DNA from 4 places in the Brevibacillus sp. HB1.4B genome. Region 1 is predicted to be linked to each of the others. Evidence: riboswitches for the same ligand, from Rfam matches in the RefSeq annotation. Region 1 holds a riboswitch; each other region holds the start of a gene.
The links. A riboswitch is a leader RNA that binds a small molecule or an ion and turns the genes downstream of it on or off. The one in region 1 is predicted to bind S-adenosylmethionine.
Positions count from the first base shown of each region.

Region 2: another riboswitch for S-adenosylmethionine. It lies ahead of HP398_RS06220 (homoserine dehydrogenase); the one in region 1 lies ahead of HP398_RS26295 (homocysteine synthase).
Region 3: another riboswitch for S-adenosylmethionine. It lies ahead of HP398_RS14165 (2,3-diketo-5-methylthiopentyl-1-phosphate enolase); the one in region 1 lies ahead of HP398_RS26295 (homocysteine synthase).
Region 4: another riboswitch for S-adenosylmethionine. It lies ahead of HP398_RS06800 (aminotransferase class I/II-fold pyridoxal phosphate-dependent enzyme); the one in region 1 lies ahead of HP398_RS26295 (homocysteine synthase).

Region 1 covers NZ_JABSUT010000013.1:76,064-82,038, forward strand. Annotated here, with positions in the region: gene rnjA (ribonuclease J1) at 1-1,227, opposite strand, end outside; gene HP398_RS26275 (hypothetical protein) at 1,326-2,096, opposite strand; gene HP398_RS26280 (YqzG/YhdC family protein) at 2,200-2,538, shown strand; gene HP398_RS26285 (SCO family protein) at 2,535-3,161, opposite strand; gene HP398_RS26290 (rhodanese-like domain-containing protein) at 3,243-3,554, opposite strand; SAM riboswitch class I at 3,867-3,973, shown strand; gene HP398_RS26295 (homocysteine synthase) at 4,063-5,367, shown strand; gene HP398_RS26300 (ArsR/SmtB family transcription factor) at 5,525-5,975, shown strand, end outside.
Region 2 covers NZ_JABSUT010000002.1:363,197-369,171, forward strand. Annotated here, with positions in the region: gene HP398_RS06215 (CapA family protein) at 1-130, shown strand, start outside; gene HP398_RS06220 (homoserine dehydrogenase) at 193-1,458, opposite strand; SAM riboswitch class I at 1,545-1,656, opposite strand; SAM riboswitch class I at 1,723-1,829, opposite strand; gene HP398_RS31145 (hypothetical protein) at 1,924-2,058, opposite strand; cobalamin riboswitch at 2,218-2,422, opposite strand; gene HP398_RS06225 (methylated-DNA--[protein]-cysteine S-methyltransferase) at 2,456-2,947, opposite strand; gene HP398_RS06230 (DinB family protein) at 2,955-3,470, opposite strand; gene HP398_RS06235 (cyclase family protein) at 3,515-4,138, opposite strand; gene HP398_RS06240 (Gfo/Idh/MocA family protein) at 4,160-5,149, opposite strand; gene zwf (glucose-6-phosphate dehydrogenase) at 5,175-5,975, opposite strand, start outside.
Region 3 covers NZ_JABSUT010000005.1:171,309-177,283, reverse strand. Annotated here, with positions in the region: gene mtnK (S-methyl-5-thioribose kinase) at 1-805, opposite strand, end outside; SAM riboswitch class I at 941-1,086, opposite strand; gene HP398_RS14175 (anti sigma factor C-terminal domain-containing protein) at 1,183-1,332, opposite strand; gene HP398_RS14170 (sigma factor) at 1,284-1,469, opposite strand; SAM riboswitch class I at 1,666-1,842, shown strand; gene HP398_RS14165 (2,3-diketo-5-methylthiopentyl-1-phosphate enolase) at 1,929-3,143, shown strand; gene HP398_RS14160 (2-hydroxy-3-keto-5-methylthiopentenyl-1-phosphate phosphatase) at 3,140-3,808, shown strand; gene HP398_RS14155 (methylthioribulose 1-phosphate dehydratase) at 3,812-4,468, shown strand; gene HP398_RS14150 (1,2-dihydroxy-3-keto-5-methylthiopentene dioxygenase) at 4,482-4,994, shown strand; gene HP398_RS14145 (Ger(x)C family spore germination protein) at 5,047-5,975, opposite strand, start outside.
Region 4 covers NZ_JABSUT010000002.1:482,523-488,497, forward strand. Annotated here, with positions in the region: gene HP398_RS06785 (PhoH family protein) at 1-422, opposite strand, end outside; gene HP398_RS06790 (YhcN/YlaJ family sporulation lipoprotein) at 625-1,227, shown strand; gene HP398_RS06795 (trans-sulfuration enzyme family protein) at 1,252-2,439, opposite strand; gene HP398_RS06800 (aminotransferase class I/II-fold pyridoxal phosphate-dependent enzyme) at 2,436-3,599, opposite strand; SAM riboswitch class I at 3,694-3,813, opposite strand; gene HP398_RS06805 (pyridoxamine 5'-phosphate oxidase family protein) at 3,888-4,346, opposite strand; gene HP398_RS06810 (DUF5665 domain-containing protein) at 4,514-4,825, shown strand; gene HP398_RS06815 (hypothetical protein) at 4,835-5,975, opposite strand, start outside.

The sequences.
Region 1 (5,975 bases):
CCCAACCTGTTGGGCCAGCTTGGAGTGAGTCTTGAGCATCCGGTATTCCCCGTGGATCGGGATGAAATATTTCGGACGAATGAAGTTGAGCATGAGCTTCAACTCTTCGCTGCTGCCATGACCCGATGCGTGAATATCAAATTCGTGACTCAATACTACGTTGGCACCTGCACGGAACAGCTTGTCTATCGTGCGGCTTACGTTGATCGTATTTCCTGGGATCGGAGATGCAGAAATGATCACCGTATCTTCCGGATAAATGGAAACGGTACGATGCGAACCGGCTGCAATCCGGGTCAACGCTGCCATCGGCTCACCTTGGCTGCCTGTGCAAATAATCAGCACTTGATTGTCTGCGTAGTTGTCGATGTGCTTAATATCAATCAGCATGCCCTCTGGCATCTGGATATAGCCCAGTTCTTGTCCAATCAAGAAAACCTTTTCCATACTGCGGCCAATAACCGCCACTTTGCGATTGCATTGCTCCGCAGCATCTACCACCTGTTGGAGGCGATGTACGTTGGAAGCGAAGGTAGCCAGAATGATGCGACCACGCGCTTTGCGTACCACATCGAGAATCCCTTCCCCTACCGCTCTCTCTGACATCGTAAATCCAGGACGCTCACTGTTCGTACTATCAGACAAAAGCGCCAAAACGTCACCGCTCGCACCAATGCGTGCAATTTTTCCGTACTCTGTTGTTTGTCCGACTGGTGTCATGTCAAACTTGAAGTCACCTGTGTGAATGACCATTCCCTCTGGTGTATGGAGCACAATTCCCAAAGAATCAGGAATACTGTGGTTCGTCCGGAAGAATGTCGCCTTCAGCTTCGCAAAAGGAATTTCCGTATCTTCCGAAATCGGAATCAGCTTCACTTCATTTTGCAAACGGTGCTCTTCCAGCTTCGCCTTGACCAAGCCCAGGGTCAGACGACCACCGTAAATCGGCACCTTGATTTGCCGTAAAATATAAGGAATCGCACCAATGTGATCCTCATGTCCGTGCGTTAATAAAAGTGCTTTAATCTTGTGCTGGTTATCCACTAAATAGGAAACATCCGGGATAACCAGGTCAATACCAAACATTTCATTCTCAGGGAATTTCACCCCGCAGTCAATGATGATGATTTCGTCCTCATACTCGACGCAGTACATATTTTTTCCGATCTCGCCGAGGCCGCCCATCGCGAAAATCTTAACGTCGCTCAAACTCTTTCCTCCTAACATCGTCGTGCATGATTATGGGAATCCGAACCAAGCATGCCATTCTTATTATATCACAACGTATGACGTTCGTTTCACACAGTCTTGTCTATTCCACACATTCATCTTCGGTCAATAATTGAATACTGATACTCCAAATCAGCAACTCTTTCATCGGTAACGACACTGGCTCTCGCCCAGAAGTCGTCCTTTGCATAGGAATCGCCCGTCCATACCTCCGTAATTTCTCCTGAAGAGAGCTTTAGTGGTACGGCTTCGATTTCTTTTACTACGACGCCACTTTTGTTTTGCAATCGCAGTTTCAAATCAATCTCCACCGGCTGATCCGACTGATTCCGTACCAGGATGAGACTTGTATACGGATACCCTGCACAATTTTTGGTACAATCTTGTCTGCTGTATACGATGGCGAGATCAATGGGCTTCTCATTGTCCATCTTCGCCGCTCTCCACTTGTCTTTTGCTTTTTGTACGACGGTGACGTACTCCGCTTTTTTCAAAAAGGGTCCCATACCTAAAAAGGCAGCAGCAAAAAAGCTAAACAAGCCAAAGGCTGTGCATAGAAAAACGAGGTTCATTTTCCAAAACTGTTTTCTCATCGTGATCAAGAAGCCAATATACATGAGGATACAAACAAACACCAACAGGATACAAAAGTATAAAAATAGCTCCAAGTCGGCCGCCGTAGGTAACACCGGAATACCATACTTCATTTGCCAATGTACATTCGCAGCGAAGCAACCTCCGTAAATCAATATGGCTGAAGCAATCGTGGGCCCCCATTTTTTCCAGAAAGGAGGCTTTTGGAATATTGCCGCAAGAACCCCCACCAAAACAGGAACGCCAAATAAGGGAATCAGCAAGTAATGCATCGAAAACCTCCCTCACTTCATTGTCATTATTTTCTACGAATGATATTCCGAAAAGTCTTCAAAATACATGGCAAACCATTTCGAAAAGGAGAGGGATTAGCAAATGCAAACCGCTCGTCGCCTATTTCGCTATCGGAACATGATGCCCCTTCTCTGTCCCGTACTTTTCCTTCTTCTATTTCAGACGTTTCCTACCTATGCCCAGCCTCCCTATGCAAAATGGGGCAGGCTCGCGATGCAGGAAACGATGAAGCGATATCCAAACGCTCAAATTGTGGACTACCTGCACGTGGGACGAAAACAAAAAACGCCCACCACGTCAGAAGAGACGTTTAAGCTCTTGCTTCAAGAAAGCAATCGCAGGTGGGCGTTACTCGTTCATATTGAATTTGTGAATCAGACAGAAGAAGTCGTAAACATCTCCTATGAGGAGACCCGCTAGTCAGCGAGCTGTTCCATCTCTTTCATCATGACTTCCATGTCCATGTCAGCTGCCATCCCGTACGCGCGGCGCATGTTTCCATCTCCATCCACAAGGAACATGCGAGCCGTATGCGCATAAGAACCATCTGGCTGCTTCATTACCATCAGACCAAAATCCTTCGTCACTTTCTCTACAGCCTGAGCGTCACCGCGCAGGAACTTCCAGCCACTCTGATCTGCCTTGAACTTGGCTGCGTACTCCTGCAAGACTTCTGGCGTATCGTTATCAGGGTCAAAGGAAATGGAGATAAACTCAACTTTGTCTCCAAACAGTCCCTTTTCCTTCAACTGATCTTGCAGCTTGGCCATGTTGTACGTGGTAGCCGGACAAATATCCGGACATTTGGTAAACATAAACTCAACCAGTCGTACCTTACCAGCACTTTCATTAAAGGTATAGGTTGTTCCGTTACTGTTGTCTAAGGTGAAGTCCGCGATGGGCTTCAATACTTCGATCTTCTCTTGTGTCATGTACTTATAACCAAATACTCCGACGATAGCCAAAAGGATAATACCAGCTAACACAGGAAACCAATGTTTTTTTATCCCAGATTCCTGCTGCAATTGTGTTCCTTCACTCACGGGTTGCTTCCTCCCTGCTTGTCCCATGCGTGATGCCTCCTGATTACACGCGGGAGGCATTCACACTGTTTCTATCACTTCTTACTGTTCTACTTCACCTGGCCATGCGAGCATGCCGCCAACCATATTCGCCACGTCATATCCTTGTTCACTCAAATACGCTGTAGCATTATGGCTTCTGGCACCACTACGGCAAACCATCACAATCGGAATGTTCTTATCCAGCTCATCGATACGATGTGGCAAAAAGCCGAGTGGGATCAGCTTCGCCTCTTTAATGTGACCTGCATTCCACTCATCAACTTCACGTACATCAATGATTTGCAGCTCCTCTTTGGCTTCCAGCTTTTCCAACAGCTCTTGTGGTGTCATTTCCTTTACTCCATGGCTCATCGCTATTTATCCTCCTATATGTACGATCAGATCAGTTGTAACCACCTCCATGATATCACACGCTTTTTTACTTTTCTAACGCTAAGAGCACTTGGCTTTACCCTGCATCTATGCTCCCTATTTTCTACCATTATCTCCTATTTCGCTGTGGCAGTAGCCACACGGGATGTGAACAGCTTGAGGCAAAAGCGTTACAAATTAATGGCATGAGTGAAACACCTTTCATCCATATATACACAAAAACCTCCCTGATAACTACAAATTCCACATTGACAGCAAGGTTTTATTTTCATACAATTACGACAACAACTTTTCTCATCAAGAGCGGTGGAGGGACAGGCCCTACGAAGCCCGGCAACCAGCAGACTAGCTGCATGGTGCCAATTCCTGCAGAATCCAGTGATTCTGAGAGATGAACACAAGCCCGTGCATGATCGGAGCCTTCTTCTTCTCAGGAGAATGCTCCGTTTTTTTATTAGTCGATTTCATAGTAGAAGGAGAGATGAACATGTCCGATCAACAACAATGGAAGCCAGAAACGCTTGCGGTACACGGTGGGCAAGAGGTTGACCCTGTAACAGGCTCACGTGCTGTTCCGATCTATCAGACGACCTCCTACGTTTTCCGCGATACGGAGCATGCAGCCAATCTGTTTGGCTTAAAAGAGTTTGGGAACATCTATACACGCATCATGAATCCGACCCAGGATGTGTTTGAGAAGCGTGTTGCCCTGCTCGAAGGTGGTGTTGGTGCATTAGCGACCGCATCCGGGCAAGCTGCCATTACATTCGCCATCTTAAATATTGCGCATGCAGGAGACGAGATCGTCGCTTCCAGCAGTCTCTATGGCGGTACCTACAACCTGTTCGCCCACACGCTTCCCCGCCTCGGTATCAACGTTCATTTTGCTGATCAATCCAATCCGGAAAATTTCCGTGCTTATATCAATGAAAAGACAAAAGCCGTGTTTTGCGAGACGATCGGCAATCCACGCATTGATGTCGCTGATATTGAGGCGATCGCCCATATTGCCCACGAAAATGGCGTACCTTTGATCGTGGACAACACCTTCGCGACTCCGATTTTGTGCCGTCCTTTTGAGCACGGGGCCGATATTGTCGTGCACTCCACCACCAAATTCATCGGCGGCCACGGAACAGCAATTGGCGGTATTATCGTAGACTCTGGAAAATTTGACTGGAACAACGGAAAATTCCCAGGTCTGACTACACCAGACCCAAGCTACCATGGCGTTGTCTATACAGAGGCAGTCGGTCCGCTCGCCTATATTATCAAGGCGCGCGTCCAGCTCCAGCGCGATATTGGTGCTGCCGTCGCCCCGATCAATTCCTTCTTGTTCCTGCAAGGATTAGAAACACTGCATCTGCGCATCGAACGGCATAGCCAGAACGCCTTGGCAGTAGCCCAATTCCTCGCCAATCACTCTGCCGTAGAGTGGGTGAGTTATCCAGGACTCGAGTCAGACTCCCAGCGTGAGTTGGCACAAAAATATTTGCCAAAAGGTGCTGGCGCGATCCTGACCTTTGGAATTCGCGGTGGCGTTGAGGCAGGAAAAACGTTGATCGAGTCCGTGAAGCTGTTCTCCCATCTCGCAAATGTCGGGGATTCCAAATCACTCATCATTCATCCAGCTAGCACAACACATCAGCAAATGACAGAAGAAGAGCAGGCAGCAGCCGGAGTGACCCCCGGACTTATTCGCCTCTCCGTCGGTACAGAATCGATCGACGATATCATTTCTGATCTGGAGCAGGCATTGCAGCGTGCGTTGCAATTATCCACGGTAGGTTAACCGTACCTTCAAAAGAAAGAAGAATCATGATCTCTCTGGATAGAGATTTATGATTCTTCTTTTTTATTTTTTTATTCACGTTCGAAAAATATTGAATTTTACATTCGTTATTTATAAAATACATAATGATGTACAAATTTTGGAAGGATGAATAGACGTGAAAGTTTTGAACATCGGAAGTGAACGGACAACGTATCGCGTGGAGATCTCGTATTCTCCTTTATTCGAAGCTGCCTTGGGAATCGCTGCTGCTACCTACGATCAATTGCATCACACGATGGAACACCCCCCTGCCTACTGGCGTCAACTGTTGGACGAGCTATCGCCTTCTGTACGGCAAGAGGTCGACTATGCGAAGGAGCACAACACGTGGAAGACGCTTTTGCAACTGCTCGATCTTTGCCCTTTCGCTGATCTGGATTCATTTCTCTCGTATGTCAGAGAGCTCTCAACAGAACAGCTCCGATACGAGGCCCTCCCTTATCTAGGTGAGAATATGCAAGAAGCACGTTGGAAGGCTGCACAAGGAAGCAAAGAGGATTGCGCCGCTTTACAGGAAGCGTGCCGCGCGCACCTCTTTTTTGAATCGTATATCGGACATATTACTT
Region 2 (5,975 bases), on a different contig from region 1:
AGCTGTACCCATGAATGAAAGCAACGGCGCTGCCCTGCTAAAACGTATTGAATCCATTTCTGAGAGTGTAGACATACAAAGTGACGGGCGTGTACAGCCGCGCGCAAAAGCGGTGGAGACTGCCCCCTGACAAAAGAAGCCGTGTTTCCAGGTAACTAGAAATACGGCTTTTCTTCTTATTTTTCCTCTTACTTACGCAGATTCGATAATGGGGAAGCAGCGAACTTCTAAGCCAAAATCATTTTTCAATAGGGACTCGTGCTCTTTACTGATTCCTGTCACGATCAAACCTGCACGCAATACGCCCCCCAAGTCGAATTGGACTTTTAGTTTATGCACGTTGACTCCTGCTTGCTGAAGGAAATGCAAGACACGATCTGGCGTAGCAGTATGACATGAGCCCTCTAGATAACACAGGACGCGTTCCTCCGAATCCACCGTGACTCCTGCTTTGTCAGCCGTTTTTTCTTTCCAAGTAGGATGAGGTGTGAATGGCTGTGTCAATAAATAGGCCAAATCCTCTACAACTGCACTTGCTGTAGGGAGCTCTCCTGCCCCTCTTCCTGTAAACAACAAGTCTCCCACGATGTTGCCCGATAGCTGCACAGCATTAAACGCGTCGTGGATTTGCGCCAACGGATGACTCAGCGGAAGCATGGTTGGTTCAACAGATAGGCGAATTCCTTGTTCAGCTTGATAGGCCTGCGCGATGAGCTTGATCCGGTACCCCAGCTCACTCGCAATCCGAATGTGACCCGCTGATAAATCTGAAATCCCTTTACGAACAACATCTGCTAGCGGCAGCGATTCTCCGTAAACAAGCTGTGCCAGGATGTACAACTTGTACATAGCGTCAAAGCCTTCTACATCCGAACGAGGGTCTGCTTCCGCATAGCCCAACTCCTGCGCTTGCTTGAGCACCTCCTGATAAGAGAGCTGTTCTGCTTCCATTTTCGTCAAAATGAAGTTCGTTGTTCCGTTGAGAATACCGCGAACACCTTGGATATCGTTCGTGCGAAGGAACTGCCGGAGCACGCTCAAGATCGGGATGCCCCCTGCCACACTCGCTTCATAGGCCAGATGTACTTGATGCTGATTTGCCAAATCGACTAGCTCTGTTCCTTTTTTCGCCAGAAGTTCTTTGTTGGCAGTTACTACATGGCAGCCCTTTTCGATCAAAGCACGGACGTAGTCATAGGTAGGTTCTACACCGCCCATGACCTCCACCACGATATCCACATCGCTTCTCAATACTTCCTCAAAGTCAGTTGTCAGTAAAGCCGGGTCGACATGAACCGCCCGCTCTTTTTCCGAGTCACGCACCAAGGCCTTGACGATCTCAATTCGTTTTCCCAGACGAGAAGCCAGCTTCTCCTGTTGCGAACGGATCGTTTTGATTACGCCTCCACCCACTGTTCCCAATCCCAATAATCCCACGCGTACCACTTCTGCACTCATCCTGACCACCCCATACCCCGAATTTTAGATAAAAAGAAAAGCCATCTTCGATAAGAAGAAGGCTTGTTAGTAGCTAATGCTCCCCCTCCTTATCTCCCAGGACTTATATGTCCTGCAGGAATTGGCACCTTGTCACAAAATATGCGTGACGGTTGCCGGGCTTCATCGGGCCAGTCCCTCCACCTCTCTGGATAAAGAAAATATGAAATTAAAAAAAACCTTCTTCGCTAAGAAGAAGGTTCATCTACTAATGGAGTAACCCGCTTCTTATCTTTCGAGACGAAACGTCTCGCAGGAATTGGCACCTTGTCGCAATATGCGACGGTTGCCGGGCTTCATAGGGCCAGACCCTCCACCTCTCTGGATAAGAACTATTTATGCTGTTGAGCTTTATTCTAAGAAATTCCAAGGCAAGCGTCAACAAAATTCTTTCTTTTCTGATTGTAAGCTGATTTGACAAGGCTTTCAGTTGGGAGTGAACAGGCTTTCTACCTCTTCCATACTGCAGCAAGTGCAATGAAACACACCCTCCTGACCTTCCTCAGGCAGCTCTTTTTCCTCGACATATCCGCACCATTGGCAAATGAAAAGTTGAATCATCGCACGCCCTCCTCTTCTTTTATCCTGCCCAAAATAAAAAGAACATTTTCCGCTCGACCGTGACGATCGTTAGAAAATGCCAGAAAAAGAGGGACGCACTTGTCCACGCGCTGTTTTTCGCAAGCCATCTCTAACACCTCCCTATCTCCCGTAGGTCTATCAGTGTTGTCGAAACAGGCAGGTCTCCTGACTATGGGTTCATCGTCTAGCGTCGCCTTCCCCGTCTATTTTGATAGACCAGTGGCTTGTTGGACGCTGACTCCCCTCTTACAGTGGCGGGACCGTGTCGGATTTGCACCGAGCTTCCCTATTATCCTTGTGGCGAATTGTTACGCCCGAAGGAACCTGTTTCCACCTATGAAATTGTCTTTTCTCACTACCCTCCTCAAATTTTACCTTATTCTTCCTTGTTTAGCGAACATTGTTCGTGGATCAGTAGCCATTCCTTTCGCCACAAGCCACCCGAATAGCCTGTTAGACTCCCGTTTGCTCCTATAATTCTATGGCATGGCACAATGATGTTCAGCCGATTTTTTCCGTTGGCATTCCCGACAGCCCTCACCGCATTTTCCTTCCCAATCAACGTGGCTAGCTCCGTATACGTAATCTTGTGCGCATAGGGAATGGTGGTCAATGTGTGCCAGACTGATTTCTGAAAGTCTGTCCCTTTCATCCACAGGGGAACAGAAAAGGACTGTCTCTTGCCGGAAAAATATTCGTCCAGCTGTTGCCGGCAAACGAGGAGAGGCTCGTGGCAATTGTCTTCATGTTCAAGCAAAATGGGTTCGTCCCGATCTGTGAATAGGATAGAACATACCCCGTCTTCTGTCCCACTGATTTCCAAGACACCGAGGGGCGATGCATAATCGATTGTCTGTATCCTTTCCATACGAGACCTACCCTAAATACCGCTCTCTCAAAATGGTACTGTGGTGAGCTTCATGTCCTGCAATCACATAAGCCAACGTCCTTGCAGATAGCTTGTTTCCGTTGGCAATTCCTGTACGCAACCACGCTTCTGGAGAGATTCCTCGGACTTGCGCGATAGTCGAAGCACGTACAGCCTTATACTCTTCCAATAAATCAGAGAGGTCTCGTAGCTGAAAACACCCGTGTTCGACAAAAGCATTCTCATCAAAACCGATGAGGGGTGTCTGATCTCCTCTCGCGATTCTCAGTAAGCGATAGCTCATGATGCGTTCTGTATCGACGAGATGACCCAAAACCTCTTTTACCGTCCATTTGCTTGGTGCATACCGATAATCAATTTGCTCAGGCGCAAGTGACGAAAATAGCGCGACTTGCCTCTCTCCTTGTTGCGTAAGGATCGTTAGCAGCTCCCCCTCCGGTACAAGCCCAATATAATAGTCAAAATAAGCGGCGTATTCATCGCGCTCTGGTCGTATGAGCATGTATTTCCCTCCCTTTCATTTTGGATAGACAAATGATGTCTCCATTATTCATTATGTAATCCTTCAAACAATAGGACCCTTGCCGGGGCTGCATCCGTGCCGATCAGCTTGAGTGGTGCAGCTACCAGAAAATAATTGCCTGGGGGGACCTCCGCTAGCCGCAAGCCTTCCACGACAATGACGCCCGCTGCAAACAGTTTTTTATGGGTGGGGTGCCCTTCCTGACTGCGTTCGATTCCAAGTGCATCGGTTCCAATGCCCCGTACCCCCAGCTCACTTACATATTCTGCACCTTCCTCTGACAGAAAGATGAATTCAAAAGAGAACGCCTCTTCAAAAGAGTTTTTCGTTTTAAACAGGACAAAATCTCCACGTTCAAGATCGAAGTTCTCCAAGTCGGAGCGAGTGATCCTGTCCTCTACCGCTGTGAGATCGAGAACCTTGCAACTGCCCACTAGCTTCTCCAATGAAATACTCTCAAATGTATCGCCAGCATTCACCATGTGCAGGGGAGCATCTACATGGGTACCAGAATGAAGATCCATATCGATTCTCGATTCTGTTACATAGCCATTGGTAGCGGTACGTATTTTCGGCTGCTTTTCCGGCTTGTTTTTATACACCGTCATTCCTTCGTACACGGTGGCTGTTACATCATACATTTTCATCCCAAATGCCCTCCCCTTTACTTACCGTTTTTTATGATCCGCAGGAAAAACGATTCCCATCTGTCTTCTTACTTCATCCATGACCTGCATGGTCGTTTTGGAGACATCATGTGAATTCGTTGTAGATTGTCTTGCCCCTATGCTTGCCAAATGTAGGAACTCCCTAATCTCATAATGCATGGTCTTCGGGGTCTGCGGCCTTGTCACTTGCTCGATTCGTCCGTCTCTATAACGAATGTCCACTTCTTTGAGATGGTTGATTCGATCGATCACCATCGTGGCGTCCTCCCCTTGGATTTCTGCTGGCTGATAGGAGGTCGTAATTTTCGAAAAGCTAATGATTGCATCCATCTCTCGATACTTCAAAAGAATGCTGCCTTCCCCGTCCACTCCAGAATCAAGCACAATTCCTTCTGCCTTGATGTCGTCTGGTCTGCCAAAAAGGATGAGTAACGGATAAAGACAATAGATTCCGATGTCCATCAAGGCTCCGTTTGAAAAAGCAGGATCAAAAGCACGTAAAACCTTCCCTTCGCGATAGGCGTCATAGCGCGAAGAATATTGGCAATTGCTAGCAATATAGCGTCGTACTTTTCCCAGCTTGTGCAGGTTGTCTTGTATCGCAAAAAAATTGGGCAACAGCGTAGATTTGACAGCCTCCATGAGCAGCACGTCATTTCTTTTCGCTGCCTCGATCATTTCTTCTACCTCAATTGCATTGGAAGCCAGTGGCTTTTCACACAATACGTGTAGCCCCGCGTCCATGCACTGGATCGCTTGTTCCGCGTGGCAGGAGTTGGGGCTCGCGATATAGACCGCGTCCATATTTTTGCTTGCAGCCATTTCTTCTAGGCTGTTATAGGCGAATGGTGCATGGTACTTGTCAGCGAATTCCTTGGCGCGTTCGATGGTACGTGAATAAACAGCCTGAAGAGAAAATCCTTCTACTTCTTGACCAGCCTGGATAAATTCCTCGGTGATCCAGTTCGTTCCGATTACGCCAAATCGCATCTCATCCGCTCCCTTTTCTTTTGGTCTATCTCGTTGCAGTGACCGGCACTCGTTCTTCGACCTTATCCAGCCACCACACGAATCCGTCCGCAGCCAGCAATTGCTCTGCGGCCTTCGGTCCAAATGAGCCAGCTTCGTACGTAAAGAGCGGCACCAAATTCTCAGCGAAGGCTTCCAAAATCGGTGTCACCCACTCCCACGACAGTCGGACCTCATCCCAATGCGCAAAGTAGGTGGAATCTCCTCGGAGTGCATCGAACAAGAGCAGCTCGTACGCTTCTGGCACGTCTTTTGTCCCCGCACTGAAATCTACCGTCACCGGCTCAATCTTACCGCTATTTGTCGGATTCTTACTATTTACCTGCAAGGCAATACCTTCGTTCGGATTCACGCTAATGATCAACAAATTTGGCGATGTTGTTTCATTTTGCTCCTGATATAGCTTTTCGTGCGGATTTTTGAACTCAATGACGATCCTTGTTGATTTCTCTTGCAGTCTTTTTCCCGTACGAATATAAAAAGGTACCCCTTGCCAAAACGGGTCATCAATCCAGACACGAGTGGCAATATACGTTTCTGTCATCGAAACTGGATCGACACCAGGCTCGTCCCTGTAGCCAGCCACAGGTGTTCCTTGAATATGTCCTGCGCTATACTGACCGCGAATCACGTGGGTGCGGACTTCTTCTTTCTTCATCGGGCGCACGGCCGCCATCACCTTGCGCTTTTCTTCGCGGATATGGGCGGAAGTGATTCGCTTCGGAAGCTGCATGGCGATGATCATGAGCATTTGCAGCATGTGATTTTGGAGCATGTCGCGCAGTGC
Region 3 (5,975 bases), on a different contig from region 1:
AGTTGAGCAATAGATTGGCAATGACCGCCCCGATGTCAAAACCGATTGGACCGTAGTAAGCGAACTCTGGATCGATTGCTTTCAAGCTGTTTTCCGTGATGAAAATACTTCCCGTATGCAGGTCACCATGCAGCAGCGCTTCCGATCGCGTAAGGAAATCGTATTTCAGCTTGGCGATTTCCAGCTTCAGCGGCCTGTTGTTCCAGATCGCCTCGACTTCCCGGCGAATCAACGGGTTGAAGTCGTTGGTAGGCGCATTTTCATACGGATCGGTAAAGACGAGATCTTCCGTAATTTTGCATAATTCTGGATTTATGAATGTTCCGACTAGCGCTTTTTTATCGTACGGATGCGCGCCCAGATCGGAGGTGAAGAACAAGGTTTGCGCGAGAAAACGACCAATTTGCTTCGCGAATAGTGGGTACCGCTTTCCTTCGATCAGACCTTTGCGCATGATCATGTGGTCCCCGACGTTTTCCATAACAGTCAACGCAAGTTCCCCATCAAAATGATACACCTGCGGCACCAAGTCTGGAACGTATTTGTGCTGAATGCGGAGTGCCTCGCTCTCGATACGAGCCCGATCAATCGTAAGTGGCCAAGATTCTCCCACGACGCGGGCAAAAGGCAGTGCTTGTTTGACAATGACGCTCTTACCGGTTGCCAGCTCCTGAATGTCAAAAACCAGATTGAGATTGCCATCCCCGATTTCACGGCTGGTCAGCTCTGCTCCTTCGCTAAAAAGACCCGGTATTCCTTTTACGTACTCCACTGCTTCCTGTTCAGTCAATGCGCGATATGCCATGATTCCAAAACTCCCCTCTACGTATTTTTCCTCTATCTCTACTTGTTTTGTTTGAGTACCTGGAGCAATAAAAAGACCTCTTTTCCCGAAGAAAAGAGGTCGCTGTCGTCACGTGTAAGAACCGTGTTGATGTCCCCCTTATCTTCCAGACTACTTTTGTTTCTGCAGGAATTAGCACCGTGCATGTCGCCTGTCAATCAGTCGCTTCCTCGCGTCTGAATGGCGTCATGTCGGTTGCCGGGTATCATCGGGCCAGTCCCTCCACCTTCTCTGGATAAGGTATCCAAAACGTATTCGGTTTTTGATTTAGTTTGAATCATACAACCAACGCTTCCACGATGTCAACACCCTTTTGTGCAAAAATTCGCACCTTGCTATCAGTAGCTGTATTGTGTTCCCAATGCCGCAGGTGGCTCCAAATTCCACCAGTCTTTCTTGCCTAGAAACGCTGCTGTTATCGACTTTTCGGCCTTGAGCTTCAGCAGTTCTTTGGTAGGTCCGGTGAGGACGGCTCCGTAGATTCGCACTCCGTTTTGAACAGCCAAGGCCGTACTTTTTCCCCACGGTAGTCGTCCAAGGAAGAGTAGGCGCGACAAAAGGTTTCCTGTGTCCGCTCCTCTGCCAGCCTCTCATCTCGTGTCAGCCGGAAAAGATAGCGGTACATATCGTTTACATGCAGCCGGTACACATCCTCCAGACCTACTTTCCCAAGCCGTTCACACCCCTTCATCCCTTACCACGAAGGAAGTGCCAAATAGTTTCACCTTCGTCTCATTTTTCTTCTAACCTGCTGCACATTCTCTGCAAAAACAAGGATTGACTCCTGACAATGAACGTCATATCATGGGGGAAACGAATAACTCTTATCGCGAGCTGGCTGAGGGACTGGCCCTATGATGCCCGGCAACCGGCGCTATACCATGAATCGTACGCGGATGATGCGTACCTTGGATAGCGAAACGGTGCTAATTCCAACGGATAAGAGTCGAGATAGAGCCTCTTTGGCTTGTTTCGGCTACTGACCCGAGAGATGAGAGGAGACGAGACGCTTTCATAGTCGACAACCGCCTCCCCGCTCAATGGGGAGGCTTTTTTTAATCATTCAAGGAGGATGAGACGTACCATGAGTGAACAACGTATCCTCGTCACCTATCTCACACAAGCAAAAGACTTGAACAAGAAAGCGCAAGCCATTGCTGTCGGCATGACAGTCGGTTCCTGGACGGACCTGCCGCTTGCCAAGCAAGCTGAGCTAGCGCCGTATCTTGGTGAAGCCGTGAGTGCAACACCGCTTGCGACACTGGAAAACGGAGAAACACGCGGTTTGATTACCGTCAGCTATCCGACCCGCAATTTTACAGCAGACATTCCATCCTTGTTGACCGGAATATTCGGCAAACTGTCGATGGATGGCAAAATTAAGCTCGTCGACATCGTTTTCCCTGACTCATTCCTTCAGGCTTTTCCTGGACCGAAGTTCGGCATTGATGGTCTGCGCGAACGTTTAGGGGCACATAACCGTCCGCTCTTGATGAGCATTTTCAAATCGTGCCTGGGCCTTCCTTTCGATGACCTGAAGACGCAATTCCGGGCACAAGCCTTGGGCGGAGTCGATCTCGTGAAAGATGACGAAATCTTCTTTGCAGATGACCGCGCTCCTTTTATCGAACGGATCAAAGCGTTCAAGCAAATCGCCCAGGAGACAGAAGCCGAAACAGGCAAGCCCGTCCTTTATGCAGCCAACCTGACTGGACCAGTGCATGAGCTGAACGAAAAAGCGAAACGTGCGGTAGATGCAGGTGCTGACTGCCTCTTGTTCAATGTGCTGGCCTTTGGATTCGATGCCCTGCACCGTTTGGCAGCCGATCCCGATGTACGCGTACCGATCATGGCGCATCCAGCATTGGCAGGCGCTTACTATCCATCACCTGACTACGGTATCGCCACCCCGCTTCTGCTCGGAACCTTGATGCGCGTAGCTGGTGCAGATTTGGTACTCTTCCCATCTCCATATGGCAACGTCGCCTTGGACAAGACAGAAGCGTTACAGCTCGCCAAGCATTTGACCGACCCACTGAATGGTGTGCGCCGATCCTTCCCGGTTCCATCTGCCGGCATTCATCCTGGGCTGGTTCCACAGCTTTATCAAGACTTCGGTCTGGATCAAATTGTCAATGCAGGTGGTGGAATCCACGGTCATCCCGGTGGAGCAACCGCAGGAGCGAAAGCATTCGTCGCCGCGATTGAGGCTGTCACCGCAGGCCGAACACTGGAAGAGGCTGCCGCAGAATCGCAAGAACTGGCGATCGCCCTGGAAAAGTGGGGTGGTGCACGATGAGCAAGAAGCTCGTCCTGTTCTGCGATTTCGACGGAACGATTACCGAAAAAGACAACATTGTAGCGATTGTCCGCAAGTTTGCTCCCCCTGAGTGGGAAGCCTTGACGGAGCAAATCCTTTCGCAAAAAATAAGCGTTCAAGAAGGGGTAGGCAAGCTGTTTCAACTCTTGCCCTCCTCCTTGCGCCAGGACATTATCGATTTCATTGTCCAAGAAGCGACGATTCGCCCGGGATTTGCTGAATTCGTGAGCTATTGCCGCGAAGAAGGCATTGACCTGTTGATCACGAGTGGCGGCATCGACTTTTTCCTGGAGCCTATCCTGGCACCCTTCGATCTTACCGATGTACCGATCTACTGCAATGGCAGTGATTTCAGCGGAGAGCGCATCACCATTACGTGGCCCAACGCGTGCGATGAGCATTGCACGAACGGCTGCGGCATGTGCAAGACGACAATCATCCGCCGGTACGAACCAGCAACCCATTTCCGCATCGTCATCGGCGACTCTATCACTGATTTGGCTGGAGCCAAAATCGCTGACTATGTGATTGCCCGTCACTTCCTCGCTGACAAGGCGGAAGAGCTGCAATTGCCGCATAGCAAGTTTGCCACTTTCCACGATGTGATTCGCATTTTACAGCAAATCCAACAGGAGGTCGTCTAATTCATGACTGCAACACTCGAACAACGTCTGGATGCCTTTCGCCGTCTGGATGACGCCAAGCTGACATTTGCCCGCCGGGATTGGTTTCCCGGCACCAGCGGCAATCTCTCTATTAAAATACAAAACGATCCCTTGCAATTTGCCGTAACCGCAAGCGGCAAAGACAAAACCAAGCTGTCCCCCGAAGATTATCTAGTCGTAGATCAAGACTCGCGTCCGGTGGATGAAACTACGCTCAAGCCTTCCGCGGAAACGCTCATCCACGCCATCGTCTACAAATCGTTCCCGAAGGCGGGTGCTTGCTTCCACGTCCATACCGTGTGGAACAACCTCATTTCCGAGCTGTACTTTGGACAACGAGCCTTCTCCATTCAAGGACAAGAGCTGATCAAGGGACTCGGAATCTGGGAAGAAAACGCGCGCATTACTGTTCCGATTGTTGAGAACTTTGCCGATATTCCGACCTTGGCTACCGAAATTGAAAAAGTGATCACACCAGAAGTTCCCGGCGTACTCATCCGTAACCACGGTATCTACACGTGGGGCGGCAATGACTTCGAGGCCAAGCGCCACCTGGAAGCTTTTGAATTCCTATTCGAGTATCACGCCCGCTGGCTGCAATTACGCCAAGCAGTCGTGTCCACTACAACCACCAATTAAGGAGGAATAAACGATGGCACAAATTCGTTTTCACGACAACAATGAGTACATCTCAGCACCCGAGGAAGTTGTCTCCTTCCTGGACACCCAAGAGATCATTTACGAAAAATGGGGCGTGGATCGCCTTGATCCAAAGCACCGTGATAACTACAGCCCGACAGACGAGGAAAAACAAGAGATTCTCGACACCTTCAAGTCAGAAATCGATGCGATCAGCCAACGTCGCGGTTACTTGACAGCGGACATCATCGTCCTCTCTGACAAAACGCCTAACCTCGACGAGCTGTTGGTGAAATTCAAGGGCGAGCATCACCACACAGACGATGAGTGCCGCTTCTGCGTCGATGGTCACGGTATTTTCGCCATCAAAGGCAAAGATGATCGCTACTTCGACGTCGAGCTGGAGCCAGGCGATCTGATCTCCGTACCGCCGAACTACCGCCACTACTTCACCCTGATGGACGACCGCAAAATCAAAGCGATTCGCCTATTCGTCACTCCTGCAGGCTGGGAAGCAATCTATTAATAACGAACCCCTTGGCATTTACTGATTGCCAGGGGGTTTTGTCTTTCACCCTTCACTTTATGACGCCATTTCCCTTAATCGATACGTCAGGCTTGATTTCAACAGTGGCATTGGAAAAGGCTTTCGTCCAATCATCCTCTACCTTTTTGTATTCCTTATATTCATAGGCACGCGCATAGAGACCAAACCCAAATGGGTCTACACCGATTTCCTGGCATTTCTTGATTAACTTCGTGTAATCCTTCTGTAACTCGTCACTGATCATTCGCTCCATCTTTTTGTAGTCCTTTTTCATGTCGTACGGAAACATTCGCTCCGATATGGACACTCGCAATTTGAAATGAACGTCAAAATGAAACCGACCGTTCTGATAGGATGTTTTCACTTTTTTTTGGACGCCCTTGATAAAAAAACTGATCCTGTCTTTCACAATTTGATTGTGTTCGTTCGGCTCTTTAATCGGGATGGTGACGGACAGTTCCCCTTGTTTTTCATGGAGCAGCGTTTGCAAAAGAATGGTATCCCGCGGTTCTATCGAGCCTGCGTACGTTCCATTTTCTTTTAACAAAGCCGTCCCCATTACCTTTACCGCCTTCTTTTCTTTCTTCAACTCAGTCAGGGTAGGCGTCATCCCTTTTTCAAACATTTGCCGATGGAGCTCCTGCGCCCTCGTCTTTACCGTCAGATTTCTGCTATTGGCTGTGTCTATCAGCTTTGTAACATGAATGGACAGACGAGGCTTGTCCTTTGGTTTAAAATCAAACAACTCATTCACTGGACCATCATGTACAGCCATGCGGGCGTTGACACTAAACTTTGCATCCCGAAAAACGACATCTAGCAACCGAAACCAGTCCGGGTGAGCCAGCAGTTTTTTCCCCATTACAAGCACCTGAATTTTGCCTGGTTGGGTCAAGCCTGTCACTCGCTCATCAAAGCCCATTCTCGCCTCTCTAATCGTAGATGACCGGATACCGTATT
Region 4 (5,975 bases), on a different contig from region 1:
TTCAATGCATCAGCCTTAACTCTCATGAGAGCATCCTTACTTACCAAAATGACCGGTCTTGGCTGTGGTTTTCCGTTTTCCTCCTCCTGTAAGTTTAGTGCGACCGCCAAAATGCGGTTGTCATTACTCATTTCTGTGAATTGTTTCTGAAGGCGGTGGAAAGAGGAATGATTCAGTTCCACCCGAAACAACCCGCCTGTTTCTAGGGTAATACCAGTGTGTAATTGCCCCAGCTCACGAAAACTGTCAAAGAGCCGAGATACGTACCGAGCATTGCGGCCGATTTCATCCATGTACCGCTTTTTGGAATCGATTTCTTCTAATACGACAGCTGGTATGACTATTTCGTTGTCAGCGAAAGAAAACATCGCCCTTGGATCTTGCAGGAGTACGTTGGTGTCCAGTACGTAGATTTTCTTCAAAATCTCGCCTCCTATTACCCTTCTTATATACCCTATGCAATTTTTGGAGGGATGCTCAAGTGCGGCGACGTGATGTACTACAGTCTATGTTCAGGTAGACAGAGATAGACGACCCATTGGCAGAATGAAAATCGGCAGCCCAGAACAAAATACTTGTAACCCTGCCCTCCTCAAGAAGGAAGGCAATACTGGGAAAGGGAGAATGCCTGTGAAACGGATCATGATCTGCTGCCTCGGTTTTAGCTTGTTGCTTACAGCATGCATGTCGGGCAAAAATCCACCAGCCAATCAGGCTGCACAGCCGAAGCATGCCACTCATACGCAACGCGTTCAGCAAACAGCTCCTGAGCCTGCTTATAATCAATCTTCTCAAGCCACCGCTGATCGTCTGGCCCAACTGGCAACACGTGTGAAAAGGGTACACAGCGCGACTGCTGTGGTCTTGGGTAAATATGCTGTAGTCGGTATTACTGTAGACCCGAATTTGGATCGCCCAGAAGTCGGCGTCATTAAGTATACGGTTGCGGAAGCACTGAAAGAAGACCCTCAAGGAGCGAACGCTGTCGTAACCGCAGACCCTGCCGTCGTACAGCGGTTACGGGAAATGAGAGATGATATTCGTCGCGGCCATCCTGTTGCCGGTATTACGGAAGAGTTGGCGGATATCGTAGGTCGGATCATTCCCCAACTGCCGCGCAGTGTGCAGCCTCGCGATGAAACACCTTCTCAAGTAAAAGAAAAACGCATGCACAAAGAGCCGCAAGGACAAAACAAAATCAACGCAAATCGTACAGGAACCCCTTAAAAGAAAAAGAGGTATCCCCCGGATTTAAGCCCGGGAGAATACCTCTTTTTCTTTATGGACTGGTGCTTCAGATGGCAAATGATCCAAAGCTTGCTTCAAATCTGCTACCAAGTCATCGAAATCCTCTAAGCCAGCTGACAACCTGATCAAGCCATCTGTGATTCCCCTTGCAGCTCTTTCCTCAGCAGGCATCGCTGCATGTGACATCGTAGCTGGGTACGAGAGAATCGTTTCCACTGCCCCGAGGCTGACAGCCACAATCGGCAATTTTACACGATTAAACAATGCTTTTGCTCGCTCCCGACTCCCTACATCAAAAGAAAGAACAGCCCCATGACCAGTCGCTTGTTGTGTTTGAATCAGATGACCAGGATGATCCTCCAGCCCTGTATAGTAAACGCGGCTTATTTGTGGATGCGATGACAACCAGTCGGCCAAGCTCGCGGCTGTTTTCGTGCTGACATCTAGTCGGGCTTTCAATGTTTTGAGCCCACGCATCACCAGCCAGCAGTCCTGCACACCCAAAATCGCTCCCATGCCATTCTGGATAAAGTAGAGCTGCTCCCCTAACGCAGCCTCCCTGGTAACGGCCAGGCCTGCCACGACGTCGCTATGCCCTCCAATAAACTTCGTTGCACTATGAATGACCACATCTGCGCCAAGTTCCAATGGCCGCTGGTAATACGGGGTAAGGAACGTATTATCGACAATGACGAGCAAGCCGTGCTCCTTCGCGATACGAGAAACCGCTGCAATATCTGTCACCTTTAAGGTAGGATTGGAGGGGGTCTCCAGGTAAACCCCTTTCGTTGCCGATGTAATGGCCGCACGAACGGAATCAGTATTTGTTGCATCCACGAACGTAACGGAGATGCCCATTCTCGATAATACCTTGGTCAAAAACCGAAACGTGCCACCGTATACATCTTCCGCCACTACAACATGGTCTCCAGCTGAAAACAACATGAAAACGCTGGATATGGCAGCCATGCCAGATGAGAACGCGAAACCGCGTGCGCCTCCCTCCAGAGACGCAATGGCTTCCTCCAAAGCCTGCCTGGTCGGATTGCCTGATCTGGCATAATCGAATGTACCTGGCTGATCGATATCAGCCTGATGAAACGTCGAAGCTTGATAAATCGGAACCGACGACGCACCTGTGAACGGGTCAATGTAAGTCGAACCGTGGAGGATCTTGGTTGCAAAATTCATCGTACACTCCCCCCTACGACTAAACTAGCATTCAATGCCTGAAACAAATCGGCTACGACATCATCTGGATGCTCGATGCCAACCGACAGTCGCAACAATCGATCACAAACACCGACGTGCTCTCTGACTTCTTGCGGGATATCGGCGTGAGTCTGCGTCGCCGGATACGTACACAATGACTCGACACCACCCAGACTTTCCGCAAAGGATACGATTTGCAGATTTTGCAGGAACAATCCCACCTGCTCTGCATCGTGTACGCGGAACGATACCATCCCACTATGCCCAGTTGCTTGTTGCACCTGTATCTCATGCCCCGGATGCTCTGGCAGACCTGGATAAAATACCTCCGCCACTGCCGGATGCTCACGCAGCTTTTTCGCTACAATCAAGGCATTGGATTGATGACGATCCATCCGCAATGCCAATGTTTTCATCCCGCGAACGAGAAGCCAGCAATCTTGTGGTCCAAGTACAGCACCGATTGAATTGTGCAAAAACCTGATTTTTTCCGACAACTCTCCCCCTTTTGTTACGATGAGTCCAGCCAGTACATCGTTATGTCCTGCCAAATACTTGGTTGCACTATGTAGAACGATATCTGCACCAAGCTCCAGTGGGCGTTGACAATAAGGGGTTAAGAATGTGTTGTCTACAATCGTAAGGAGACCATGCTGTTTCGCCAATTGCGTTACTGCTCGAATATCGGTAATCTGCATGAGCGGATTGGTTGGTGTCTCGACGAAGATCGCCTTTGTCTCAGGGCGAATCGCATTTTTGAGTGCACCAATGTCACGCAAATCCACATACGAAAACGTCAGACCATAGCGAGAGAGCACTTGCTCGAACAATCGATAGGTTCCCCCGTACAGATCGAGTGAAACGATCAGATGATCCCCTTGGGAAAACAAGCCCATGACGGTATGAACAGCAGCCATTCCTGAGGCGCAAGCGAAACCTGCATCTCCTGATTCCGCTTCAGCGATGGTCTCCTCCAAAATAGTGCGAGTAGGATTAGCTGTGCGTGTATAATCGTATCCAGTGCTCTGGCCCAAGGCCGGATGGCGATAAGCCGTTGCATAGTAAACAGGAAAGCTCACCGCCCCTGTTTTTTCATCTCTGCCTACTCCCGCCTGAATCAATTTCGTTTCCAAATTCATGTCTGTTTCTCTCCCTCCAATAGTGTACAAGGGCATCAAAAAAGCCCTCTTTCCTCTGAAAGAAGGCTTTGTTTACGTCACCGTAAGCAAATCCTTCTCATCTTTCAGAGTTTGATAACTCTGCAGGAATTAGCACCATTATCTCCCTGATAAAATACAGGTGATTGGTTGCCGGGCATCATCGGGCCAGTCCCTCCGCCGCTCTGGATAAGAAGATTGCTATTCAATTTGATTGACCCTAATACTAAAGGATCGGCAGGATTCTTGTCAACAATTTATTTCCACCCGTTAATTTACATCTTTCAAGGCGGTCATCACTTGATTGTCCAGCTTCGCTGCCGCGTTTTTGTCATACGTCTTTTCATATTGTGGTTCTACGGAAATACGGGAACCGTAAAACATAATATCACGAACAGCCTCAATTTTGATTTCTGCCATGGCCAGCTTGAGCGGAACGCCTTCCAGTCGGTCTGTTTTGACAGAAGCACGACCATTAATGGCGAAAGACGAGCCGGCACCGATCAAATGCAAGACAACTTGCGGTTCCTTCGCAATATTAGCCAAAATACGTGAGCGATTATCCACGGCAAAACGAATCGTATCGGCGGTGACAGCATACGTCCAGGACAAGGAGCTGAGCGATGGTGCTCCTGACTCATGGTCTACTGTGCCCAAGGTAACAAAACGCTCCTTTTGCAAGAGCTTGAATAAATCTTCGGAAAGAGATTGGGAAACAGTTTCAGCCATTTCAAAGCCTCCTAACAAACGTTTTGTACGTTCATTTTACCCTTCGCCTAGCTGATAGGCAAACGTTTCCTCTTCACCTTGATTCTGGTTGTCTTTTTCCCTAGACTGGTAGTAACGATACCGAATGATGGAAGGGGATGGACAGCTTGTCGCCTACAGACCGCCTCATGCAGCAAATTGATCAAGTCCTTGAAGAGCTTCAGGAAGTTCGGAAGGTAAATGAGCGGATGCATAAAATTGCGATGTTCCTGGAAGATATCCGACTAGCAGATGTGATCCAAAATTACACAGCCCCGCGCAAGCTGCTCTGGATCAATTTCCTCGCAGGTCTTGCCCGGGGTCTGGGGTTGACGATTGGTACTGCTATCGTTTTGGCTTTCCTCGGCTCCCTCTTGACGCAATTTCTTTCCATCCCCATTCTGGGGGATTACATCAGACAATTGGTGGAGTACGTCGAGACTTACAAGCAGCGGCCTTAACGCTAGAGACTAGTCTCTGTCGTCGTCACGATCGTCATCTTCATCGTCATCATGATGTTTGTCGTGCTTTTTCCAATAGCCATACGCGTTGCCGTTGGGATGCTTATCTTTCTGCTTCCCTTTTTCTTTTTTCTTTTTGTCATCATCATCGTCTTTATCCTCATCTGTTGGCTTCACAGGCTCGACAATGACTTTTGTGCTTAATGCAACGTCATCTTTCTTAACCAGCTTATCATCTTCATACAATGCGAATTGAATGGTTTTGGCACTAAAGGAATGATTCTTGTACGACAATGTCAGCGAAAACTCGCCTTTGTCATTTGGCTTAATCTCTTTTTTCTTCCCGTCAGGAGCGATCACATACAATTCAGTGTCGTCCTTTTTATTCCAGCCGCTTACTGTCCCCTTCACTTGAATGGACTTGGCGGCAGGATTGTTTACAGCAGTCGCCTTAATGGCATATACGGTCGCTTGATCCTTGTCAGGAGCGTTAACGATTTCTACCTGAACGGATTCGGAATCAACCTTCTTGCCATCCTCGTAAATCTCGATCAAGGCTTTTTGATCTTTTGCTGCTTGTACATCCTTTACTGAAACTGTGAAGCTGCCTACGCCGTCCCACAGCTTCTTCACGTTTGCTTCTTTTTTCACGCCATTATAGGTGACAGTTACTTTGTCTGCCCCTTGCTTGACAATTCCTTTTACTTTTAATTCCTTTTTCTTCGCATCCAATACAGACATGGTATGGATGATCATTTCCTTATCTTCTTCTGCTTTTGGTACGATCTTTACTTTTTCGCTATCGACCAGCTTGCTGCCTTCATAGGCACTCACAGTTACATACGGTTCATAGGATGCATCTGGAGCTTCAAAGCTGACCGTAAAAGAGTGCTCCTTGGTCGGAACGACTTCAATAATGTCGGAATTCGGCTTTTTCACAACCACCTTGGTGACATCCGAAGTCACAATCCCCTTTATGTACACCTTGTTATTTTCAGTCTTGGCATTTACGCTCACGATTTCTTCATCATTGTCTGTCAAGCGCACTTCCAGCCAAATATCGCCGTAGTACTCGTTGTAAATACGCTCCCACTCCGCTTTGTTTTCTTCCATATAGGTTTGCAGTTTCGTATTCAAGTTGATTTCTTCT